Regions from separate parts of the Arthrobacter sp. NPDC092385 genome, predicted to be linked through region 2. Evidence: predicted binding sites of a transcription regulator. Region 2 holds the regulator's gene; each other region holds the start of a gene.
What was found. Region 2 encodes HrcA, which represses chaperone genes, less so after heat shock. Its sites were predicted from a motif close to TTNGCACTCGNNNNNNNCGAGTGCNAA; they were not measured.
Positions count from the first base shown of each region.

Region 1: the regulator HrcA is predicted to act here: its motif matches at 4,401-4,427, upstream of ACIQCY_RS08215 (Hsp20/alpha crystallin family protein).
Region 3: the regulator HrcA is predicted to act here: its motif matches at 5,698-5,724, upstream of groL (chaperonin GroEL).

Region 1 is NZ_JBIVQL010000005.1:101,877-109,577, reverse strand. It holds gene ACIQCY_RS08240 (Dps family protein) at 113-607, opposite strand; gene ACIQCY_RS08235 (SRPBCC family protein) at 821-1,360, shown strand; gene pstS (phosphate ABC transporter substrate-binding protein PstS) at 1,424-2,533, opposite strand; gene ACIQCY_RS08225 (hypothetical protein) at 2,608-2,829, opposite strand; gene ACIQCY_RS08220 (SDR family oxidoreductase) at 2,925-3,722, opposite strand; gene ACIQCY_RS08215 (Hsp20/alpha crystallin family protein) at 3,849-4,319, opposite strand; tRNA gene ACIQCY_RS08210 (tRNA-Val) at 4,526-4,599, opposite strand; gene ACIQCY_RS08205 (DUF2630 family protein) at 4,764-5,015, shown strand; gene ACIQCY_RS08200 (haloacid dehalogenase type II) at 5,015-5,683, shown strand; gene nhaA (Na+/H+ antiporter NhaA) at 6,038-7,456, shown strand; gene ACIQCY_RS08190 (hypothetical protein) at 7,476-7,701, opposite strand, start outside.
Region 2 is NZ_JBIVQL010000006.1:22,804-30,504, reverse strand. It holds gene lepA (translation elongation factor 4) at 182-2,035, shown strand; gene hemW (radical SAM family heme chaperone HemW) at 2,066-3,295, shown strand; gene ACIQCY_RS09185 (DUF4870 domain-containing protein) at 3,467-3,883, opposite strand; gene ACIQCY_RS09180 (DUF3097 family protein) at 3,962-4,813, opposite strand; gene hrcA (heat-inducible transcriptional repressor HrcA) at 4,988-6,001, shown strand; gene dnaJ (molecular chaperone DnaJ) at 6,087-7,217, shown strand; gene ACIQCY_RS09165 (16S rRNA (uracil(1498)-N(3))-methyltransferase) at 7,220-7,701, shown strand, end outside.
Region 3 is NZ_JBIVQL010000003.1:30,098-37,798, forward strand. It holds gene ACIQCY_RS05200 (lipid II:glycine glycyltransferase FemX) at 1-919, shown strand, start outside; gene ACIQCY_RS05205 (threonine/serine exporter ThrE family protein) at 971-2,677, shown strand; gene ACIQCY_RS05210 (uracil-DNA glycosylase) at 2,683-3,507, opposite strand; gene ACIQCY_RS05215 (DUF3263 domain-containing protein) at 3,617-3,922, shown strand; gene ACIQCY_RS05220 (LytR C-terminal domain-containing protein) at 3,965-4,597, shown strand; gene ACIQCY_RS05225 (TM2 domain-containing protein) at 4,779-5,546, opposite strand; gene groL (chaperonin GroEL) at 5,884-7,521, shown strand.

The sequences.
Region 1 (7,701 bases), on a different contig from region 2:
CATGATCGGCCGTCTGCTAGACCGTTAGTCAGCCTACAGACTACAAGAGGCGATCCCGCAGGGCGTGCTCGACCGGTTCCCACCGGGAACCGGTCGAGCCGGGTACTGCTGGTCAGACCGTTGCGTGCTCGGTGCCGGCGGGGGTGACGACCTCGGCGGTCGGCTCCATGTTCTCGGCGTCCACCATCCAGGCGTACTGCTCGAGCTTGGCGATGAATCCGTGCAGCAGGTCGGCGGTGGTGGGGTCTTCCTCGTCGATCTGGTCGTGCACGTCGCGCATGGTCGTCACGGCGGCATTCAGCATCCGGACCACGAGGCCCACGGTGTCCTTGGTCGAGACCAGGCCTGCCGGGAACGGATCGATCTTGGTGCCCTCGGCGACGGCAACGCTGCGGCCGTCGGGAACGGCGTGCAGGGCACGCATGCGCTCTGCCATCTCGTCCGCGAACAGGCGGGCGTCGTCGATGATCTCGTCCAGCTGCAGGTGGAGGTCGCGGAAGTTCTTGCCGACCACGTTCCAGTGGGCCTGCTTGCCCTGCAGGTGCAGCTCGATGAGGTCGACCAGGACGGCCTGCATGTTGTCGGTGAGGGTGGGTGAAGCCTTCATGAGTCCTCCAGTGCTAGAGAAATGTGCTCCTTCCGGCAGGGCGCCGAGGCGCCGAATCCCGCCGGTGGACTCCTTTCACCCTAGACCTGCCCGTTGGCCAAATCCAGCCGATCTGCATACGCTAAGGGAACTTACGGTTTTGCCGTACCGACCCCCGAAAGGGGCTATGGGCGGCGCCGGAGTCTCTACGAAGGAGGAACCCTTTTGGCTTCAGTGCAGGAATCTATCGACGTAGCAGTACCGGTCAGCACGGCCTACAACCAGTGGACCCAATTCGAGAGCTTTCCCCAGTTCATGGGCGGCGTCGAGTCGATCACGCAGACCTCCGACACCCGCACCCACTGGGTGACGAGCATCGGTGGCGTCAGGCGGGAGTTCGATGCCGAGATCACCGAACAGCACCCCGACGAGAGGGTGGCCTGGAAGAGCACCGACGGCGAATCCCACGCCGGCGTGGTGACCTTCCACCGCCTCGACGAGAGCACCACGCGGCTCATGGTGCAGATCGACTGGCACCCGGAGACGTTCACCGAGAAGATCGGCGCCGTCGTGAACGCGGACGCCGCCCAGGTGAAGGGCGACCTCAAGAGGTTCAAGGAGTTCATCGAGAAGAGCGGAGGGGAGACCGGCGCCTGGCGCGGCAACGTCGATGCCCCGCCGACCGGCGGCACGTCCGACGCCGCCCCGGCCAACAGCACACTGCCCGATGCATCGACGAACGACCCCGATTCGGGTGGCCCCCGCATCAGCTGACGCGCGGCCCACAGGACGAGGCGGACCCCTTCAGGGTCCGCCTCGTCCTCTTTGGCCGGTGTCCTAGGGGATGTCGCCCACGGCGATCGTTCCGATCGCGTCGGTGGCCTGCCGGGAGAGCTCCGGCGAGATGGGTGAGCTCTTCGCGGCTTCGGCGGCTTCGGCCTGTCCTTCCGCGCTGACCGCGTAGGTGCCGAAGGCGCGCACGACGGCGGCCGTCGCCTCGTTCTCGTAGCGCGCGCAGTACACGTGGTAGGACACCAGGACCAGCGGGTAGACGCCGGGTTCGGTGGTGGTCCGATCGAGATCCAGGGCGATGTCGTAGTCCTCGCGGCCCGGGACGCGGGTCGCGAGGTCGACGGCGGCAGCGGCCGCCTCGGAACTCACCGGCACGTAGGCCTCGCCGACCTTGAGGGCCACGCGCCCGAGCGGATCACCGACGGCGGAGTCGTCGGCGTACGTCACCGCGCCCACGGTGCCGGCCACCGTGCTGACCACGCCCGCATTGCCCTTGGCGTTCTCGTTCTCGAGCTCCGACGGCCAGGTCCCGTCGGGCTCCTCCGCCCAGATGTCGGGGACCACGGCGTGGAGGTAGTCCGTGAAGTTCTCGGTGGTGCCGGAGTCGTCGGACCTGCTCACTGCCGAGATCGGCAGTGCGGGGAGGTCGACGTCGTTCTGCGCCGCGATGGCTGGATCGTTCCACGTGGTGATCTCACCGCGGAAGATGCGCGCCACGGTGGCGGCGTCGAGGTCCAGCCGGGAGATGCCGGGCAGGTTGAAGGCGACGCTGATCGGCGAGACGTAGGCAGGGATGTTGAAGGCGCCGCCCGGCCCGCAGGCCTCGGTGGATTCGGCGAGCTCCTCGTCGCTGAGATACGCGTCCGATCCGGCGAATCCCACGGCTCCCGCGAGCAGGGCGCCGCGGCCCGCTCCCGAGCCGTCGGGGGAATACTGCACCTGTGCGCGCGGGTACAGGGTTGCGAACCCCGAGCGCCAGGCGTCCATGGCCGGTCCCTGCGCGGATGACCCGGAGGCGGTCACGGCACCCTGCAGGCTCGTGTCCCCGCGCTGCGCCGCGGCTTCCTGCTCAGCGCCGAGGGGGTAGTCGGAGCCGCAGGCGGTCAGGCCGAGGGCGACGGCGAGGGACAGTGACAGGGTGGCTCGGGTTCTCACCGGAGCAACGTTACAGGTGGCTAAATGGTGAACCCAAGGTGGACAGCGGGTGGACCGGCGGGTGCGGCTACGGCCTACCCCCGGCGGAGGCGGTAGCCGTCGCCCCTGTGCACGAGGCGGCGGCCACCGCCGTCGTGCAGCTGGATCCACACCACGGAGGAGTCGTCGGTCCTCATGTCGAGGACACCGCGGAGCTGTGCACCGGCCACGTGCTGGAGGGTGACGTGCTCGCCGCGCTTGAAGCCCGACCAGTCCTGCGTCTGGGAATCGGTGGTCGGGGTGAGGGGAGTATCCATGGCGGGCCTTTCGGGAGGTTCCGGGCTTCCCACGCTAGCCACGGCTCCTGAACGCCGCATGAACGCCCGCTGAAGGTTGTCGCGTCCCTGCGGGGTCAGAGGGTGCGCCAGTCCCCGCTGGTGAGGTGGGAGCCTGCCTGCGGTCCCATGAGGAGCATGCCGCCGTCGACCACGAACGAGGCGCCGTTGACGTAGCTGGAGGCACCGGAGGCGAGGAAGGCGACGACGTCGGCGATCTCCTCCGGGGCGCCCGGCCGGCCCAGCGGGATTCCGGGCCTGTCCATGGTGTGCGGATCCTGCTCCTCGGAGTCGTTCATCGGGGTGTTGATCTCGCCGGGCAGGACGGCATTCGCGGTGATGCCGCGGTCTGCGAGTTCGAGGGCGATGGTCCGGATGAGGCCCCCGAGACCGTGCTTGGAGGCGTCGTAGGCGGCCGATCCCACGCGCGGCTGCTCCTGGTGGACGCTGGTGACGGCGATGATGCGCCCGCCCCTGCCGCCGTCGATCATGTGGCGGGCCGCGCGCTGCAGGCAGACGAAGGCGCCGTCGAGGTTGGCGCCCATGGTGCCGCGCCAGGTGTCCCAGTCCGTCTCCATGAACATGGTGCCGCCATTGACGCCCGCGTTGTTGACGAAGACATCGAGCCCGCCGAGCTCCTTCGCGAGCTGGTCGACGACGTCGCCGCACGCCGGCGCGTCCGTGGTGTCGAGCTGTGCGACGGCGGCGCGCACGCCCTTCTCCCGCACGAGGCGCGCGGTCTCCTCCGCGCCCTCCTGGTCGGAGTGCCAGGTGACGCCGACATCGCAGCCCGCTGCCGCGAGGGCGATGGCTGTGGCCCGGCCGATGCCGGAGTCGGAGCCGGTGACGATTGCCTTGCTCGGTGTGAAGTCCATGGCTCCATCCTTCGCACCCGGCCCGGCGGCCCGCAAGGAAAATCTGGGCGGAGACGAGCGGAGGCGTGCCTCGACGGCAGGACCCCCGGGCGGAAGCCCGGGGGTCCTGGAGGTGGCGAAGAGGGGCTACGCCTCGACGGCCCCCTGGCGTCCGGCGTCGGGGGCCTCGACAGTCGCCGACTGGACCGCAGCGGAGGATTCTCCGCTGACGATCTCGATCTTGCGGGGCTTGGCGCGCTCACTGACGGGGATCATCACGTTGAGGACCCCGTTCTCGTAGCGGGCCGAGATCCCCTCCGTGTCGATGCCCTGGCCCAGGTTGAGCTGGCGCAGGAACGAGCCGCTCTCACGTTCGCGGGTCAGCCACTTGACGCCCTCGGCGCCGCGGAGCGTGCGCTCGGCACGGATGGTGAGGAGCTGGCCGTCGACGTCGATGTCGACCGAGCCGGGATCGATGCCCGGGAGGTCCGCGGAGAGGATGTAGTGGTCCTTCTCGCGGTAGAGGTCCATCGGCATGAGACGGAGACCGGGACGGCTCTCCAGCAGGGCGCCGGCAACGCGGTCCAGCTCGCGGAACGGATCGAATTTCATGGCCATGGGAAACAACTCCTTCGCATGTGCCACCGGGTGGTGGTTCTTCTCCTGAGTTGAGCGCCCTCCGCTCAACTACGAAAAATGTTAGCACTCGGACCCTTCGAGTGCTAAGGGGAAGATGTTCGCCCTGAACGAACGCACAGAAGCAGAAGGCCCGTACCGACGAATCGGTACGGGCCTTCTGCTGTGCTGTCTCCAGCCGATCCTCGTGCCTGCGCGGGGCCTCGATCCCCGGGCCTTCCGCGTGTGAAGCGGATGCTCTACCAGACTGAGCTACACAGGCAATTGGTTCTCCCATAGCTTAGGCCATCCGGGCGCCGCGCCAAATTCAGGCGCCGCACGTCGCGCCGCCGTGCGCTGGTCATCGGTCCGTGGCCTCAGTAGCCTGAAGGAAAGCATGCTGATCATCCGCTCATGCCCGCACGGCAACGACGAAGGGACCGCACCATGGACAACCAGGACCTCCTGCAGCGCATCCAGGCACTCGTACAGGAGGAGCACGACCTCCGCGACCAGCCCCAGGACTCCGGAGCCGGCGCGGAGCACCAGGATCACGCGGCCCGGCTGAAGCGCGTCGAGGAGGATCTCGACCAGTGCTGGGACCTGCTCCGCCAGCGCCGTGCGAAGGCCGATGCCGGTGAGGATCCCGCCGATGCCGATGCCCGTCCCATCGGCCAGGTGGAGGGGTACCGCCAGTAATGGCGCTGCCCGTGGTGCTGTTCGACGTCAACGGCACCCTGTCGGACCTGGATCCCCTGTCCCAGCACTTCGAGGAGATCGGCGCGCCTCCGCAGCTGGCCGCGCTCTGGTTCGCCTCGGTGCTCCGGGATGGTTTCGCGCTCGCCGCCGTCGGGCAGAACCCTGCCTTCCGGGAGGTCGCCGAGGGTGCGTTGCGGGCGGTCCTCGCGGGCCAGATCCTCAACCGGGACCTCGACGACGCGGTCGCCCACATCATGTCGGCGCTGCAGGGGCTCGCCGTGCACCCGGATGTCGGAGAGGGCATCCGTGCCCTGGCTTCCGCGGGCTTCGGTGTCGCCGTGCTGACCAACGGCGCGACGGCGACGGCCGAGGCACTGCTGGAACGGGCCGGTGTCCGGGACCAGGTCCTCGCCGTCCTGTCGGTCGAGGACGCGCCGCGCTGGAAGCCCGCGCCCGAGTCCTACGCCTACGCCCTCGGTGCCCTGCACAGGGAGGCGGGCGACGTCGTGCTCGTCGCCGTCCACCCCTGGGACATCGACGGAGCTGCGCGGGCAGGGCTCCGGACAGCCTGGCTGAACCGGGACGGCTCGCCCTATCCTCCCGCGATGACGGCCCCCGATTCCGAGGTGCCCTCGATCACCGACCTGCCCCGCGCCCTCGGAGGGTGAGGACCGTCGGCCATCCATCGTCCGGGCGAGCGTCGCCGAACTCCCGTCAGCGGCTGCAACGCCTGCGCGCCCCGTCATGGCCGGCAAGGTGGCCGTAGTCGCCGTCGTGGGCAACGAGGACGGCGCCCACAAGGCGGTCGCGGGTGCCGTCCGCAACGCAGAGCACCTCGCGAAGCTGCTGCGCCGGGAGAACCTCCCCCTGGAGTAGCCGGCGGTAGCACGCAAGCCACTCTCCGTGCTGCTGATCCGGTACGGGAAGGGGCGGGATGGCGCCGGGGAGGCTAGGCTGGAAGCTCTGGTGAGCCGGGAAGTCTGGTCGGCGCTCCCATGAGCGCGCCCGACCGAAGGAATTCCATGACTCCCGATCCCACTCCCGCATCCTCGTCGCCGGCTCCACCCGGCAGCCATGTCTTCACCCGCAGCAGCTACCCCGAGCACCTGCGCATCACGAGCATCCTGCGCAAGGAGACCGTCGGCGGGGCGCTTCTCCTGGTCGCCACCGTCCTGGCCCTCATCCTGGCCAACTCCCCGGCGGCGGACGCCTACTTCGCGGTGAGGGACTTCCGGTTCGGCTACGAGCCCTGGCACCTCGAACTGAGTGTCGGTGCGTGGGCGGCGGACGGGCTGCTCGCCATCTTCTTCTTCCTCGCGGGTCTCGAACTGAAGCGTGAGTTCGTCGCGGGGGACCTCCGGAAGTTCGATCGCGCCATCGTGCCGATCGCCGCTGCGCTCGGCGGGGTCATCGTGCCGGCGCTGGTCTACGTGGCCATCACCCTCGGCGCGGGACCCGAGGCGCTGCGCGGCTGGGCCATCCCGACCGCGACGGACATCGCCTTCGCCGTGGCCGTCCTCGCCGTCGTCGGATCCCACCTGCCGAGTGCGCTGCGCATCTTCCTGCTGACGCTCGCCGTCGTCGACGACCTCCTGGCCATCAGCATCATCGCGTTCTTCTACTCGGAGGACATCGAGGTATCGCCCCTGCTGTTCGCGATCATCCCGCTGGCGCTCTACGCGTTCCTGGCGCAGCGGTTCCCCGCCTTCTTCCAGCGCCGCGCCTGGGCGCCCTGGGTCATCCTCCTCCCCCTCGGGTTCGTGGTGTGGGCGTTCGTGCACGAGTCCGGGGTCCATGCCACGGTCGCCGGGGTGCTGCTCGGCTTCGCGATCCCCGTGCTGCCCAAGGGCACGAAGCCCGCTGCGGGCGACGTCGGGATCACGCCGATCGGCGTCGAGGACGACCACGGGCCCACGCAGGCGCACGATGTCACTCCCGACGGGCTGGCCGACACCCTCGAACACGCCATCCGGCCGCTGTCGGCGGGATTCGCGGTGCCGGTCTTCGCCTTCTTCTCCGCAGGTGTCGCCATCGGCGGATTCGAAGGACTCGTCAGGGCGGTGACGGATCCGATCGCGATCGGCATCATGGTGGCCCTCGTTCTCGGCAAGCCCCTCGGGATCCTGCTGGCCACCCTCGCCGTCACGAAGACCACGAGGGCGAGCCTCGACCCGGACCTGGCCTGGATCGACATCCTCGGCGTGGCGATCCTCGCGGGGGTCGGCTTCACCGTGAGCCTGCTCATCAGCGAACTCGGCTTCGGGCAGGGAACGCCCGAGGACGATCACGCCAAGGTGGCCATTCTCAGCGGTTCCCTCATCGCGGCGCTCGCCGCCGCCGTCGTGCTCCGCCTCCGCAACAAGCGGTACCGGGAGATCGAGGAGCTGGAGCGCATCGACGCCGACCACGACGGCGTCCCGGACGCCTTCGAGCAGCGCTAGGGCCCCGGGCGGAGGGGCGTCAGCGCCTGCGCATGAGCCAGGACAGCGTCAGCGCCCCGGCGCTGCGCCGGAAACCGCTCCGCCCCGAGATGACCTCGAGTGCCGCCCAGACCGCCAGGCACACCGAGCTCGCGAGGCGCAGGCGCTCGCGGTTCCTGTGCTCGAGCGCCATGAAGGAGGCGGCCCCGAGCAGTGCCCACCCCAGGATCGGGGCGTTCGGCTTCTGCGCGACGGTCTGGCGGCCG
Region 2 (7,701 bases):
AGCGAGCGCGGCGTCGAGCCCTCCGGGGACTTCCTGCCCGGAACCGCGCGATTGCCGGTGCCGAGCGGCTCCGTGGGACACTAGGGGGTGTGAAACGGCGCTGACCAGCGCCGGCCGCCCCCGAGGATGGCCCGGCCGGTTCCTGCATGCCGATCCTGTCCCGTAAAAGTGAGGAACCTACGTGTCACCCATGGCCCGCACCGCGCCGGTGCCTGCCGCCACCGATCCGGCGATCATCAGGAACTTCTGCATCATCGCCCATATCGATCACGGAAAGTCCACGTTGGCCGACCGCATGCTCCAGCTCACCGGAGCCGTCGAGCAGCGGGACATGAAGGCGCAGTACCTCGACCGCATGGACATCGAGCGCGAGCGCGGCATCACGATCAAGTCCCAGGCCGTCCGCCTTCCCTGGGAGGTCGATGGCACGGCGTACGCGCTGAACATGATCGACACGCCCGGCCACGTCGACTTCACCTATGAGGTGTCGCGGTCGCTCGCCGCCTGCGAGGGCGCGATCCTGCTGGTCGACGCCGCGCAGGGCATCGAGGCCCAGACGCTGGCGAACCTGTACCTGGCGATGGAGAACAACCTCACCATCATCCCGGTCCTCAACAAGATCGACCTTCCGGCTGCCCAGCCCGAGAAGTACGCGGCGGAGCTTGCAAGCCTGATCGGCGGCGAACCCGAGGACGTGCTGATGGTATCGGGGAAGACCGGCGTGGGCGTCGAGGCCCTCATGGACAAGATCGTCCGGGACCTGCCGGCCCCCACCGGTGACCCGAACGCACCGGCCCGTGCCATGATCTTCGATTCGGTGTACGACACGTACCGCGGTGTGGTCACCTACGTCCGGGTGGTCGACGGCAAGCTCAGCCCGCGCGAGCGCATCCAGATGATGTCCACGCGGGCCAGCCACGAACTGCTCGAGATCGGTGTCAGTTCACCGGAGCCGAAGCCGTCCAAGGGACTGGGCGTCGGCGAGGTGGGGTACCTCATCACCGGTGTGAAGGATGTCCGCCAGTCGAAGGTCGGCGACACCGTCACCAACCTGGCGAAGCCGGCGGCGCAGTCCCTCGGCGGCTACGAGGACCCCAAGCCCATGGTCTTCTCCGGCCTGTACCCGCTGGACGGCACGGACTATCCGGTGCTGCGGGACGCCCTCGCGAAGTTCACCCTCAACGACGCCGCGCTCGTCTACGAGCCCGAGACGTCGGCGGCACTGGGCTTCGGTTTCCGCGTCGGCTTCCTCGGCCTGCTGCACCTCGAGATCACGCGCGAGCGCCTCGAGCGGGAGTACAACCTCGACCTCATCTCCACCGCCCCGAACGTCGAGTACGAGGTCACCCTCGAGGACAAGCGCGTCCTGAAGGTCACCAATCCCAGCGAGTACCCTGTCGGAAAGATCGCGGAGGTGCGCGAACCGATGGTGTCCGCGACCATCCTCGCGCCCTCGGAATTCGTCGGCGCGATCATGGAACTGTGCCAGCAGCGCCGCGGTGTCCTCGGGGGCATGGACTACCTCTCCGAGGATCGCGTCGAGATCCGGTACCGCCTGCCCCTGGCGGAGATCGTGTTCGACTTCTTCGACCTCCTGAAGTCGAAGACACGCGGGTACGGCTCCCTGGACTGGAAGGCGGACGGCGACCAGGTGTCCGACCTCGTGAAGGTCGACATCCTCCTGCAGGGCGAGCAGGTGGACGCGTTCAGCGCCATCACCCACCGCGACAAGGCCTACGCCTACGGCGTGATGATGACCGGCAAGCTGCGTGAGCTGATTCCGCGCCAGCAGTTCGAAGTGCCCATCCAGGCAGCCATCGGAGCGCGCATCATCGCGCGGGAGAGCATCCGGGCCATCCGCAAGGACGTCCTGGCGAAGTGCTACGGCGGTGACATCACCCGTAAGCGCAAGCTGCTCGAGAAGCAGAAGGAAGGCAAGAAGCGCATGAAGATGGTGGGCCGCGTGGAAGTGCCCCAGGAAGCCTTCATCGCCGCCCTGTCCTCCGACGAGTCGAAGGACAAAGCCAAGAAGTGACCGCGTACGTTGCGACACGGGGTATCCGGCATGCCTAGCGCCCTCCCGCTCGGCATGCCGGCGCCCCAGGACGGCGTCCTGCCGCCGGCGGCCGCGGAGGGAGCGCTCGGGCGCGACTTCTGCCTCTACGTCCATATCCCGTTCTGCGCGGTCCGCTGCGGCTACTGCGACTTCAACACCTATACGGCCACGGAGCTCGGCGGCGGGGCATCCCAGGACGCCTATGCCGGCTCGGTGCTCGCCGAGCTCGCCCTCGGGGCGCAGGTGCTGGAGTCCTCAGGCGTACCGGCCCGGCCTCTGTCGACGGTCTTCTTCGGCGGAGGCACGCCGACACTGCTCCCGGCGGAGGACCTCGCCTCGATCCTGGTCGCGGCCACCGCGCAGTGGGGCCTCGCGCCCGACGCCGAGGTCACGACCGAGGCGAACCCCGATTCCGTGACCCCGGAGTCGCTGCGCGTGCTGAAGGAGGCAGGCTTCACCCGGGTCTCGTTCGGCATGCAGTCCGCGGTGCCCCACGTCCTCGCCGTGCTCGACCGCACGCATTCGCCCGAACGCGTGCCGCAGGCCGTGCAGTGGGCGCGCGAGGCCGGGCTGAAGGTCAGCCTGGACCTGATCTACGGCACGCCGGGAGAGTCCCTGGAGGACTGGCGGACGTCCCTGTCCACGGCCCTGTCCTACGGCCCGGACCACATCTCCGCCTACGCCCTCATCATCGAGGAGGGGACGCGGCTCGCTTCCCGTATCCGTCGCGGCCTCGTGCCGCCCATCGACGACGACGACCACGCGGACAAGTACGCGCTGGCGGAGGAGATGCTGACCGACGGCGGCCTGCACTGGTACGAGGTGAGCAACTGGGCGCGGACTCCCGCGGACGAGTGCCGGCACAATCTGGCCTATTGGCGTGGCAGCGACTGGTGGGGTGCGGGACCCGGGGCGCACTCGCACGTGGGCGGCACGCGCTGGTGGAACGTGAAGCATCCGCGTCCCTACGCCGACGCCCTCGGCGCGGGCCGCTCTCCCGCCGCCGGACGCGAGGAACTGTCCGGTGAGGACCGATACGTCGAGGACGTGATGCTGCGGGTGCGGCTGCGCGAGGGCCTCGCGACGGACGTGCTGACGACGTCGGGCCGTCGGGCCGTCGCCGGGCTGATCGCCGACGGGCTCGTCGAGCCGGCTGCGGCCTTCGCCGGTCGCGTGGTCCTGACGTTCAAGGGCCGGCTGCTCGCGGACGCCGTGGTGCGGAGGCTCCTGCCCGACTGAGGTCCGAGCTACCAGCGGGGGGTATGGCCGGACGCGACCGCGGTGCGTCGGCGACCGTCGCCAGGCGTGGAACAGGACGGGCGTGCAAGAGGACGGGCGTGGAACCGGACGGGCGTGGAACCGGACGGGCGTGGAACCGGACGGGCGTGGAACCGGACGGCCTGGCTGGAGCTAGCGGATCAGGCGCAGGTTCGCGGGGTAACGGTACGGGCGTCCGCGATTGACCTGGATGCCGGCATTGACCGAGAAGACCGTGAGCGTCACCCAGATGAGCGCGTTCACGACGGCGAAGATGCCACCGATCTCCGGCACGAGCGACAGGAGCCAGGCCGCCAGGGCGAGGATCGTGGGCGGAAGCGTGAAGTTCAGCGCCTCCCTGGACTCCTGCGCCGTGAACGGGCCGCGGTCCTTGAAGATGAGGAAGATCAGCAGGGAAGGGATGAAACCCAGGATCCCGCCGAAGTGGGCCAGTGTCGCGAACTGGCGATCCTCGGATGCCGTCAGTGGAAGGGCTTGTGCCGGGATGCCTTCGAACACCGGCTGCGACTCGCCCCGTCCGTGGTGCTGGTGGTCGGCGGTATTGGACAACGAAATTCCTTTGCTGGCTGGCGGAGAACTCTCCCCGGAAGGTGCTCCAAGGATACGTGGTAACGAGTAGCGGACTGCTCAGGCGGTGCCCGGGGGAGCGGTCAGGAAGTCGATGACCTCCTCGACCCTCCCGAGCAGCGAGGGCTCGAGGTCGGCGTAGGTGCTCACCCCGGCGAGGATCCGCTTCCAGCCGTGGGCCACGGCTGCCTGGTCGGAATGCGGCCACCCGAGCCCGGCGAGGATGCCCGTCTTCCAGTCCTGGTGGCGCGGCACCACGGGCCAGGCGTCGAGCCCGAGGGCGGCCGGTTTCACCGCCTGCCAGACGTCGACATAGGGGTGCCCGACGATCAGGACGTGGCTGCGGGCTCCGGGGACGGTCATCGCCTGCTGCGCGATCCGGGATTCCTTGGTCCCCGGCAGCAGGTGGTCCACGAGGATCCCGAGCCTGCGCTGCGGCCCGGGCCCGAACGCCCTCACCGCTCCCTCGAGGTCGTCGACGCCGTGCAGCGGCTCGACGACGATGCCTTCGAGCCGGAGGTCGTCGCCCCACACCTTCTCCACCAGTTCGGCGTCGTGCCGGCCCTCGACCCAGATCCTGCTGGCCCGCGCCGTCCGCGCCCGGGCGCCCTCGACCCGAACCGAGCCCGACGCCGTCCGCGTGGCCGCCGGAGCGGCGCGCAGGACGGGCGCGACGACGTGGACGGGCTGTCCGTCGAGGAGGAATCCGTGGCCGAGCCGAAACGTGCGGTGCTTGCCGCGCCGGTCCTCGAGCACCATGACATGCAGCCCGCCGGACTTCTCGACGCGGACCACCGCGCCGACGAAACCGCTCTGGACGTCCTCCAGGACCATGTCCTTCTCGACGGGTACGTCGGGCAGGACGGCCCGCTTCGGAGCCGAAATATCCTGTGCTCCCCAGCCGTACTCCATGCCGGCCTGTCCTTCCCACGAGGGCTTCGGCGGTGTGCCGCAGCCCGGGTTCCCAATGCTAACAATCGCTCCGGACGTACTAGACTTGGCACTTGGGTGTGTCGAGTGCTAACTGGCCGGGACCACCCTGGAAGCGTGGTCGTGAGTGCGGGACAGATCCGGAGGTGCACAGGAATGAGTGAACCGCGACGCCTGGAGGTGCTCCGGGCCATCGTCGAGGACTACGTCCATTCGCGGGAGCCCGTCGGATCCAAGGCGCTGGTCGACCGCCACCAGCTCGGCGTCTCTTCCGCCACGATCCGCAACGACATGGCCGTCCTCGAGGAGGAGGGTCTCATCGCGGCCCCGCACACCAGTTCCGGGCGGATCCCCACGGACAAGGGCTACCGCCTCTTCGTCGACCGCATCTCCGAGGTGAAGCCGCTCTCGGCCCCCGAGAAGAAGGCCATCCAGACCCTCCTCGAGGGTGCCGAGGACCTCGACGACGTCATGGACCGGACCGTCCGGCTGCTGGCGCAGCTCACCAACCAGGTCGCCGTCGTGCAGTTCCCCCGCGTCGGTGGTGCGTCCGTCCGGCACATCGAATTCGTGCTGCTCGCACCCCAGCAGATCCTGGTCGTCCTGATCGCGACCAACGGCACCGTGCAGCAGCGCATCGTGCGGACCGATGGCGATCTCCAGGAGGCGGAGCTCGCCGAACTCAAGCAGCGCATCCTCTCTGCCGTGTCCGGCGTCAAGCTGTCGGCGCTGCCGGCCGAGCTCGGGATCGCGCAGTCCCAGTTGCCTCCTGCACTGAGGGCGCACGGGGGTACCATCGTGAAGGCGCTGGAGCAGCTTGCCGGACTCGGACGGGACGACCGGATCCTGCTGGCCGGGACGGCCAACCTCGCGAGGTCCACGGGTGATTTCCCGCTGAGCATCGGTCCCGTCCTCGAGGCGCTCGAGGAGCAGGTGGTGATGCTGAGGCTGCTGTCCGAGATGGAGTACGACGCCCGGGGCATCTCGGTGAGGATCGGGAGCGAGAACCCCTACGGAGGCCTCTCGGGAGCCTCCGTCGTGGCGACCGGCTACGGTCCGGATGCCGGCGCGAAGCTCGGGATCCTCGGTCCCACCCGCATGGACTACCCGACGACCATGGCCGCGGTGCGCGCCGTCGCCCGCTATCTCTCGAGGATCCTCGAGGAGTAGCCCGGCTACGGCAGCCGCAGTATCGCCCGCCGGCACCGCCGGCGAGCAGAAGACAGAAGTCTCCAACAGGAAGTGATGTGCACGAGTGAGTAATCACTATGAGGTCCTCGGTGTGGCGCAGGGCGCGACCGGGGAGGAAATCAAGAAGGCGTACCGCAAGCTCGCCCGGAAGCTCCACCCGGACGTGAACCCCGGTGACGACGCGTCGGAGGAGTTCAAGCGCGTCAGTCACGCCTACGAGGTCCTGTCGGATCCCCAGAAGCGGCGGGTCTACGACACGACGGGCAACGAGAACGGGACCGACAACGGCTACGGCTCGGGCTACTCGGGCTCGGGCTTCGCCTTCCAGGACATCTTCGAGACCTTCTTCGGCGGAGGCGGCCAGCAGCCGGGCGCTCCTTCCCGGACGCGCCGCGGGCAGGATGCGCTCATCAACGTGCGCATCGACCTGAAGGACGCCGTCTTCGGCACGAACAAGAAGATCGAGGTGGACACCGCGGAGGTGTGCCCCACCTGCGACGGCACGTGCTGCCAGCCCGGCACCTCGCCCCGCACCTGCGACATCTGCGGCGGTTCGGGCCAGGTCCAGCGGGCCGTGCGTTCGATCCTCGGCCAGGTCATGACGAGCGCGCCCTGCGGCACCTGCCAGGGGTACGGCACCGTCATCCCGAGCCCGTGCCACGAGTGCAGCGGCGAGGGACGTATCCGCGCCCGCCGCACGCTGACCATCAAGGTCCCCGCCGGCGTCAACACCGGCACGCGCATCCAGCTGGCGGGCCAGGGCGAGGCCGGCATCGCGGGCGGGCCCCAGGGCGATCTCTACGTGGAGATCCGCGTCGCCACCGATTCGACCTTCCTGCGCGACGGCGACGACCTGCACGTGACGCTGAGCGTCCCGATGACGGCGGCCGCGCTGGGCACCAGCGTGCACCTGGACACGTACGACGGCGACCAGGAGCTGGTGATCAAGCCGGGCACGCAGTCCGGCGAGATCCTGACCCTCCGCGGGCTGGGCGTCACGCACCTCAGGAACCAGGGCAGGGGAGACCTGCGGGTCCACCTCAACGTGGAGACGCCGCGCAACGTCGACCAGCAGCAGGAGGAGCTCCTGCGCAGGCTCGCGGAACTGCGGAACGAGGAGTACACGGACGGCCAGCTGGCCAGCAGCGGTTCCGGCGTGTTCGCACGCCTGCGGGAGCGCCTCGGGAACCGCTGAGCATGACGCGACCCCTCTTCTTCGGGCCCGGTGAGGCCGTCCGTGCCGCGTCCCCGGGCAGCGTCTTCGTCCTCGGCGGGGACGAGGGTCGCCACGCGGCGACCGTGCGCCGCCTCGCCGCGGGGGAACGCATCGACGTCTCCGACGGCGCCGGCTACCGGATCGGCGGGATGATCTCCGCGGTGGGGACGGGCACCGTGGACGTCCTGGTGGAGACGGCCGGCCAGGACCCTGCGCCGCGCCACACGCTCCTGCTCGTCCAGGCCCTGGCGAAGGGCGGTCGCGACGAGCAGGCCGTGGAGTCGGCGACCGAGCTGGGCGTCGACGCCGTGGTGCCGTGGCACGCTGAACGGAGCATCGTCCGATGGCGCGGCGACAGGGCGGAGAAGGGTCGGCAGAAGTGGGTGTCCCTCGTGGGCGCTGCCTCGAAGCAGTCCCGACGATCCTTCGTGCCCGAGGTCCATGCCGTGATGGACACCTCGCG
Region 3 (7,701 bases), on a different contig from region 2:
CGAATCGGCCGAGTACACGAGCTACGTGATCGCCTACCAGCGCACCATCCCGGCGCTCGGCGCGCTGTGGTACCTGATCAAGGGACCCGACACCGCGACCCCCGAGGACGTGCCGCCCTTCGTCGAGGCCGTCGTCGCCTACGCCCGGCGCCGACCGGGCCGCGTCTTCGCCGTGAAGATCGAGCCGGACTTCCCCGATACCGAGGACCTGCGAGCCCTCTTCACCGGGGCGGGCCTCGTGAAGACCTTCAACATCCAGGCCAATGACAGCACGGCGATCCTCGATCTCACGCCGGACGAGGGCCAGCTCCTGAGGAACCTCTCCTCCCGTGGGCGCAACGCCGTACGGCGTGCCCTCCGCGACGGCGTCCAGGCGCAGCGTGTCGAGCCCGGCGAGGAGACCTACCGCACCATGTACGCCCTGATCGGTCAGGCGCAGCAGGGCCGGCTCTCCGCCGTACCCCGACCGTACGAGTACTACCGCGGGTTCTGGCAGGAGTTCGTCGACGCCGGGATGGGCCGCTTCTACTTCGTGTACGAGGACGGCAAGCCGTCCGTGGGCGCCTTCGTGATCCTGTACGGCCAGAAGGCGACGTACAAGGACGGCGGTTCCCTCCCGAAGCGCAACCAGTACGGCGATTCGCACCTGGTCCAGTGGGAGGCGATCCTGGACATGAAGCGCCTGGGCGCCCGCGAGTACGACTTCTGCGGCACGCCGCCGGCGGACCGCCTGAAGGACAAGGAGCACCCGCAGTACGGGCTCGGGATGTTCAAGACGAGCTTCACCAGGACTGTGACGGACTTCGCGGGCTGCTACGACGCCGTCGTCCGGCCGCGCACGTATCGTGTCTGGCATGCGCTGGGTGAGCGCGTGGCGCGCCAGATCCACTGGCGCCGTCACCGGCAGCCTTTCTACTAGGCCTTCTCCAGGCCGCCGGAACTTTCGAAGGGACGATTGCGAGGTGCTCGCATGACAGACGGCAACCGGGACGACGCCGTGGACGGCCGCTCGCCCACCACCAATCCATCGCCCGTCGCCGAAGCGCTCCCCGTCATCCAGAGGCCCTTCGATCCGAGTGACGACGAGAAGAGCAGGCTCGCTACCGGCAAGGGCGGCCGGAAGCCGCCGAGGGGTGGGGTGATGCCCGCCCGGCGACCCACGTCCGAGCCGAAGTCCCTGCGCCAGGGCCGCCAGCGGCAGTCCGCCACGAGACCGGGCACGAAGCCCGCCGACGCTCTGCCCACGACGCCGCAGAGCCTGCCGTCGTCGAGCCGTCCCAACGCAGCGGCACGGACCATGCTCCGTCGCCTCGTGCAGGGCGAGGCCCCGCCCACCCAGGCCATGAGCATCGTGGAGCGGCTCGCGGGCAGCCCCTACGCCAATCCGATGATCCAGGTCGGAGGACCTGATGCCAGCGCCCGGAAGGCCCTGGACTTCGCACTCAACCTTGCCGAGACCATGTTCCGGTACGGCGCGGGTGCCCTCGAGGTGGAGACCAGCATCATCGCGGTCACCGCGGCCTTCGGCCTCGACTCCATCGAGGTGGACATCACCAACCAGTCGGTGGTCATCAACTACTCCGCCAAGGACCAGACCCCGACGACGGTCCTGCGCGTGGTCCGGTCCTGGACGAACAACTACGCGGGACTCACGGCCATCCACCGCCTCGTGTCCGATATCGCGGACGGGGGCGTCTCGCGGACCGAGGCGGCCCACCGCCTGGACGAGATCACCCACCGGCCCAAGCCCTTCCCGCGCTGGATGGTCACGGCAGCCTTCGGCATCTTCTCGGCGGCCATCGTGGCCTTCGTCGGAGGCACCGCGCTGGGATCGCTCATCGGGTTCGTCAGCTGCATCCTGGTGGACCTGGTGGGCCGCAAGCTGGGCGAATGGCGTGTGCCCGAGTTCTTCTCCGTCGCCACGTCCTCGGCGCTCGTCACGCTGATCGCGATGCTGCTCTGGTGGCTCCAGGTCCCGATCGCCCCGGCACTCGTGGTGGTGGGAGGGATCCTCCTGCTCCTACCGACGGGGCGGCTCGTCTCCGCGACCCAGGACGCGATCAACGGCTTCCCGGTCACGGCGGCGGGACGGTTCCTCTCCGCGGTGCTCGTCTTCGCGGCCCTCGTCGCAGGAATCGCCGTCGCGCTCGTCGCCGGGACGGCCCTCGGGATTCCCGAGCTCCAGGTCCTCGAATCGGCGGGGAGCCAGTACCCGTGGCCGGCGGTCGCGGTGCTGGTGTTCATCGCCGTCGCCATGATCTGCATCGCAGAACAGACGGACGTGAAACTGGTGATCCCGACGTCACTCGTCGCCGTCGCCGGATACCTGCTGCTCATCAGCGCGATGGCGGCGGGCGTCGGCTACCGGCTCGCCCCGGCCCTGGCAGCCATCCTGATCGGAGCCCTCTCGCGCGTCGTCGCCCTCCGGCTCGGCGCCCCGCAGCTCGTCGTCGCGGTACCCGCCGTGCTGTTCCTCTATCCCGGACTCACCATCTTCCGGTCGATGTACATGCTCACCATCGACTCCGAGGTGGTGTCCGGCGGCGCGCTCGGCCTCTTCAACGCCCTGACCGTCGTGCTGGCGATCGCCGCGGGCGTCGTGCTCGGAGACAACCTGGCCAGGCCGTTCACGAGGAAGCTCAGCTCCAACGAGCGGCAACGGAACCGCCGGCGGTAGGCGCCTCAGCCGGCCCTGCCGCCGGTGTGCGACCAGTCGATCGGTTCGGCGCCCTGCTGCACCAGGAGTCCGTTCGCACGGCTGAAGGGCCGCGACCCGAAGAATCCGCGGGAGGCCGAGAGCGGACTGGGGTGGACGGATTCGACGGTGGGCGTCCGGCCGAGCAGCGGTTTGAGCCGGAGGGCGTCCTTGCCCCAGAGGATGGCTACGAGCGGACCGCCCCGTGCCACCAGCGCCCGGATGGCCGCGTCGGTGACCTGCTCCCACCCGAGCCCGCGGTGCGAGGCGGCTTCGCCGGCGCGGACCGTCAGGACCCGGTTGAGCAGGAGGACGCCCTGCTCGGCCCAGCCGGAGAGGTCTCCCGTCACGGGCGGCGCGACGCCGGTATCGGAGGCCAGCTCGCGGTAGATGTTCGCGAGGCTGCGCGGGATGGGCCGCGTGGAAGGATCGACGGCGAAGCTCAGGCCGACGGCGTGTCCGATCGTCGGGTACGGGTCCTGGCCCACGATGACCACCCGCACGCGCTCCAGCGGTGTGGTGAACGCCCGGAGGATGTGCGGCGCATCGGGCAGCACCCGCAGCCCCTGGTCGAGGTCCGCCGCAAGCGACGCGGCGAGCTGGTGGAGGACCGGCTGCACCGGCTTGAGCGCTGCTGCCCAGTCAGGGGGAACCAGGTCCTCGATGCCGGCAGGAGCTGCGAAGGGGAACACGGACTCGTTCGGGGACTGCCGCCCCGCCGGACGCGGTACCGCGGCGCCCGTCCTGCCCGTCCCGCCACTGCTGCTCGTGCTGTCGGGTAGGTCGAAGAGCGTGCCGTCGTCGTGCCTCATGCTTCCATTCTCGCGTGCGTCTCCACGGCGGTCGCCCGAATGACAGCGGTGTAATTCCCCACTACCATAGGGTGACAGTTGTGCCAGCTGAAGGAAGGCGGTAGCGGACATGGCCGAGCTCCAACGGCATGCGCAGGACGCTCCCTCCGGACAGGACGAGAAGCTGAGCCTGGGCGACCGCGAGCAGCGCATGCTCGCCCTCGAACGCGAGTGGTGGAAGTATTCCGGCGCGAAGGAGCAGGCGATCCGCGACCTGTTCAACATGTCCGCCACGCATTACTACCAGCTGCTCAACGCGCTCATCGACACGGAAGCCGCCCTGGCGCATGACCCCATGCTCGTCAAACGGCTGCGGCGCCTGAGGTCCACCCGCCAGAAGGCACGCTCCGCCCGCCGGCTCGGCGCGGATATCTAGCACTGCCCGCCAGACCCGACGAGCGAAGGACCATCCTCACCCATGACTGACTACGCGCGGGACGAATTCGACAAGGTCCCGGAGTCTTCCGCGCGCCAGGGAACCCACCGTGAGCGGCTCATCCCCGCACGGTCCAGTGGCCTCGGGCTCAAGATCACGGTGGGCGCACTCGCCCTCCTGATCGGCCTCGGCGCCTACTTCATCCTTCCCCGCCTGGGCATTGCCGGGGGAGGGGGCGAATCCGCTGCGGCGCCGTCGGACATCGCGTCGAGCGCCGGTCCGTCCCAGGACGAGGCGGAGTCACCGGCTCCGACGGCCACGTCCGAAGCAACAGGTGAGGCGGGCGACGACGAATCGGCGGACGCGGAGGCGACGTCGTCGACCGACCGGGCGGACGATCTCGACCGGACACAGACCGTCAACGTACTCAATGGCACCGGCGCCCCGGGCCTCGCGTCCGTGGCGGCAGGACGCCTGGCCTCGGCCGGATGGTCGTCCGCGCTTCCGGGCAACTGGGCCGGGACCCCACTGGACGCCTCCGTGGTCTTCTACAACGGCGAGGCACAGCGCGCCGCTGCCGAAGCCGTGGCCGAGGACCTCGGCATCACGAACCTCATCGACAGCCCCGACGTCTCACAGGACATCTCGGTGGTCCTCGGGCCGGAGTTCCAGTAACCGAGGCGGTGCGGCCCGAGGTGCGAAGCCTCCGCGTCCGGTCCGGGCGCCCTGCGGGCCTGCAGCACCATCGCGAGTGCTGTCCTCCCATCACGGGCACGGTCCGCGGGGCGGTGTGTGACGCCGTCGTTCGGCATCGCCCGCAGCGGGCGATGCCCAACGGCTCCACCCGCTGTGGACCTCAATCCTTGAGCGGGATGCCCTGCGCGTCCTTCCGGAACGGCTCGGAGCCCACCAGGATCATGATGCCCTCGATGAGGCCCCAGATCCCGGCCGCGACGGCGCTCAGCCCGAAGGTGAAAGCAGCTCCCACGGTGGACATCAGGATCTGGATGATTCCGATGGTGGTGAACCCGAGGTAGAACCTGTGGATCCCCAGGGAGCCGAGCAGGATTCCGAGGACGCCGGCGATCACCCGGGACTTCTGCGGTCCGTAGGGCCGTCTGAAAGGACCCTGGTTGTAGCCGGCCTGCTGGTACCCGGTCTGCTGGTACCCACCCTGCTGGTACCCGGCCTGCTGGTAGCCGGACTGCGGGTACCCGCCCTGCTGGTACCCGCCCTGCTGGTACCCGGCCTGCTGGTACCCGCCCTGCTGGTACCCGCCCTGCTGGTACCCGCCCTGCGGGGCGGGGGCCGATCCGGCAGGATCCTGGCCATACCCGCCCTGCATTCGCCCGGTGTGGGGATCCTGTCCCGGCACGTACGGGTCCTGGCCCGCCGGCGGCCGCTGCTCGTGCTGATCCGGCGCGTTCGGCAGGTCCGCGGCCGGACCCGCCGGAGCGGGTTCTCCGCCGAGACCCCGGGTGCCGGGAGTTCCTGGCCGGCCGCCGTCGGGGCCGTGATGCCCTGATGCGGAATCGCGCTCATGGAACGCGCCGCCGGAGGCACCCTCCCCGCCGCCCTGCTCGTCGTAGTCCCCGTTGCCAGGACCGGTTGCTGACGTCGACACTGTGCCTCCCTCGGCTCGTTGTCCGCCCAACCTATGCCCTCCGCGGAATCTGCGCTACGCGGGCCGGTGGCTCCCGCACGACCACGCGATGTACGAGCCCGGGGGAGCCCGAGCAGGTTGCACTCGCGGGGTGTGAGTGCTAATTATTGAGTTAGCACTCGCGCGCGCAGACTGCTAAAGCTGCGCGCGGTGGGTGAAGCAGGCAAACCTCTGTGGTGGGGGTGGAGCTCGGGACGTGAAAGAGATCGTCCAGGCCCTGCCCGGCCGTCGCGGGCACCACACGCAGGCAAGCATTAATGTGCTGAAATGCAACCGTCCCGAAAGGACCTAAGCCGTTATGGCCAAGATCATTTCTTTTGATGAAGAGGCCCGCCGCGGCCTCGAGCGGGGTCTCAATATCCTCGCTGACGCCGTCAAGGTAACGCTCGGCCCCCGTGGCCGCAACGTCGTGCTCGAGAAGAAGTGGGGCGCACCCACCATCACGAACGACGGCGTGTCCATCGCCAAGGAGATCGAACTCGACGACCCGTTCGAGAAGATCGGCGCCGAGCTCGTCAAGGAAGTTGCCAAGAAGACGGACGACGTCGCAGGCGACGGAACCACCACCGCCACCGTGCTCGCCCAGGCCCTCGTCAAGGAAGGCCTGCGCAACGTCGCGGCCGGTGCTGACCCCCTGAGCCTCAAGCGCGGCATCGAGAAGGCCGTCAAGGCCGTCACCGATGAACTGCTCGCATCGGCCAAGGAGATCGAGACCAAGGAGCAGATCGCTGCCACGGCTTCCATCTCCGCTGGTGACAAGCAGATCGGTGACCTGATCGCCGAGGCCCTCGACAAGGTGGGCAAGGAAGGCGTCATCACCGTCGAGGAGTCCAACACCTTCGGCCTCGAACTCGAGCTCACCGAGGGTATGCGCTTCGACAAGGGCTACATCTCGGGCTACTTCGTCACCGACGCCGAGCGCCAGGAGACGGTCCTCGAGGATCCCTACATCCTGATCGTCAACTCGAAGATCAGCAACGTGAAGGACCTCGTCGCCGTCCTCGAGAAGGTCATGCAGTCCGGCAAGCCGCTGCTGATCATCGCCGAAGACATCGAAGGCGAAGCCCTCGCGACCCTCGTGGTCAACAAGATCCGTGGCACCTTCAAGTCCGTCGCCGTCAAGGCTCCGGGCTTCGGTGACCGCCGCAAGGCCCAGCTCGCCGACATCGCCATCCTCACGGGTGGCCAGGTCATCGCCGAGGAAGTCGGCCTCAAGCTCGAGACCGCTACCCTCGACCTGCTCGGTACCGCGCGCAAGGTCGTCGTGACCAAGGACGAGACCACCATCGTCGAAGGAGCCGGCGACGCCGACGCCATCGCCGGTCGCGTGGCCCAGATCCGCGCCGAGATCGAGAACTCCGATTCGGACTACGACCGCGAGAAGCTGCAGGAGCGCCTGGCCAAGCTGGCCGGCGGTGTTGCAGTCATCAAGGCCGGTGCCGCCACGGAGGTCGAGCTCAAGGAGCGCAAGCACCGCATCGAGGACGCCGTCCGCAACGCGAAGGCTGCCGTCGAAGAGGGAATCGTCGCCGGTGGTGGCGTGGCCCTCATCCAGGCCGGCGCCAAGGCCTTCGCCAACCTCGAGCTCACGGGTGACGAGGCAACGGGCGCGAACATCGTCCGCGTCGCCATCGACGCACCGCTCAAGCAGATCGCGTTCAACGCCGGCCTCGAGCCCGGCGTCGTCGTCGACAAGGTCCGCGGCCTGCCCGCCGGCCACGGCCTGAACGCTGCTACCGGCGTGTACGAGGACCTCCTCGCCGCAGGCGTCAACGACCCCGTGAAGGTCACCCGTTCGGCTCTCCAGAACGCAGCGTCGATCGCCGGACTGTTCCTCACCACGGAGGCCGTCGTGGCCGACAAGCCGGAGAAGGCAGCTCCTGCCGGCGGCGGCGGCGACGACATGGGCGGCATGGGCGGCATGGGCGGCTTCTAGTCCCTCCACCGCTGACGCTCCACTGATCAGCCGGCACGAACTGCTCGGCCAGCATGAACTGATCGGCCGGCACGAGAAGGGCGGCACTCCCGAGGGGAGTGCCGCCCTTTCGTCGTCTACGGCACGGACGGATGCCGCGGACGGCTCTGGTGGCCCGGCGCCGGCCCGCTCGGCGCCGCT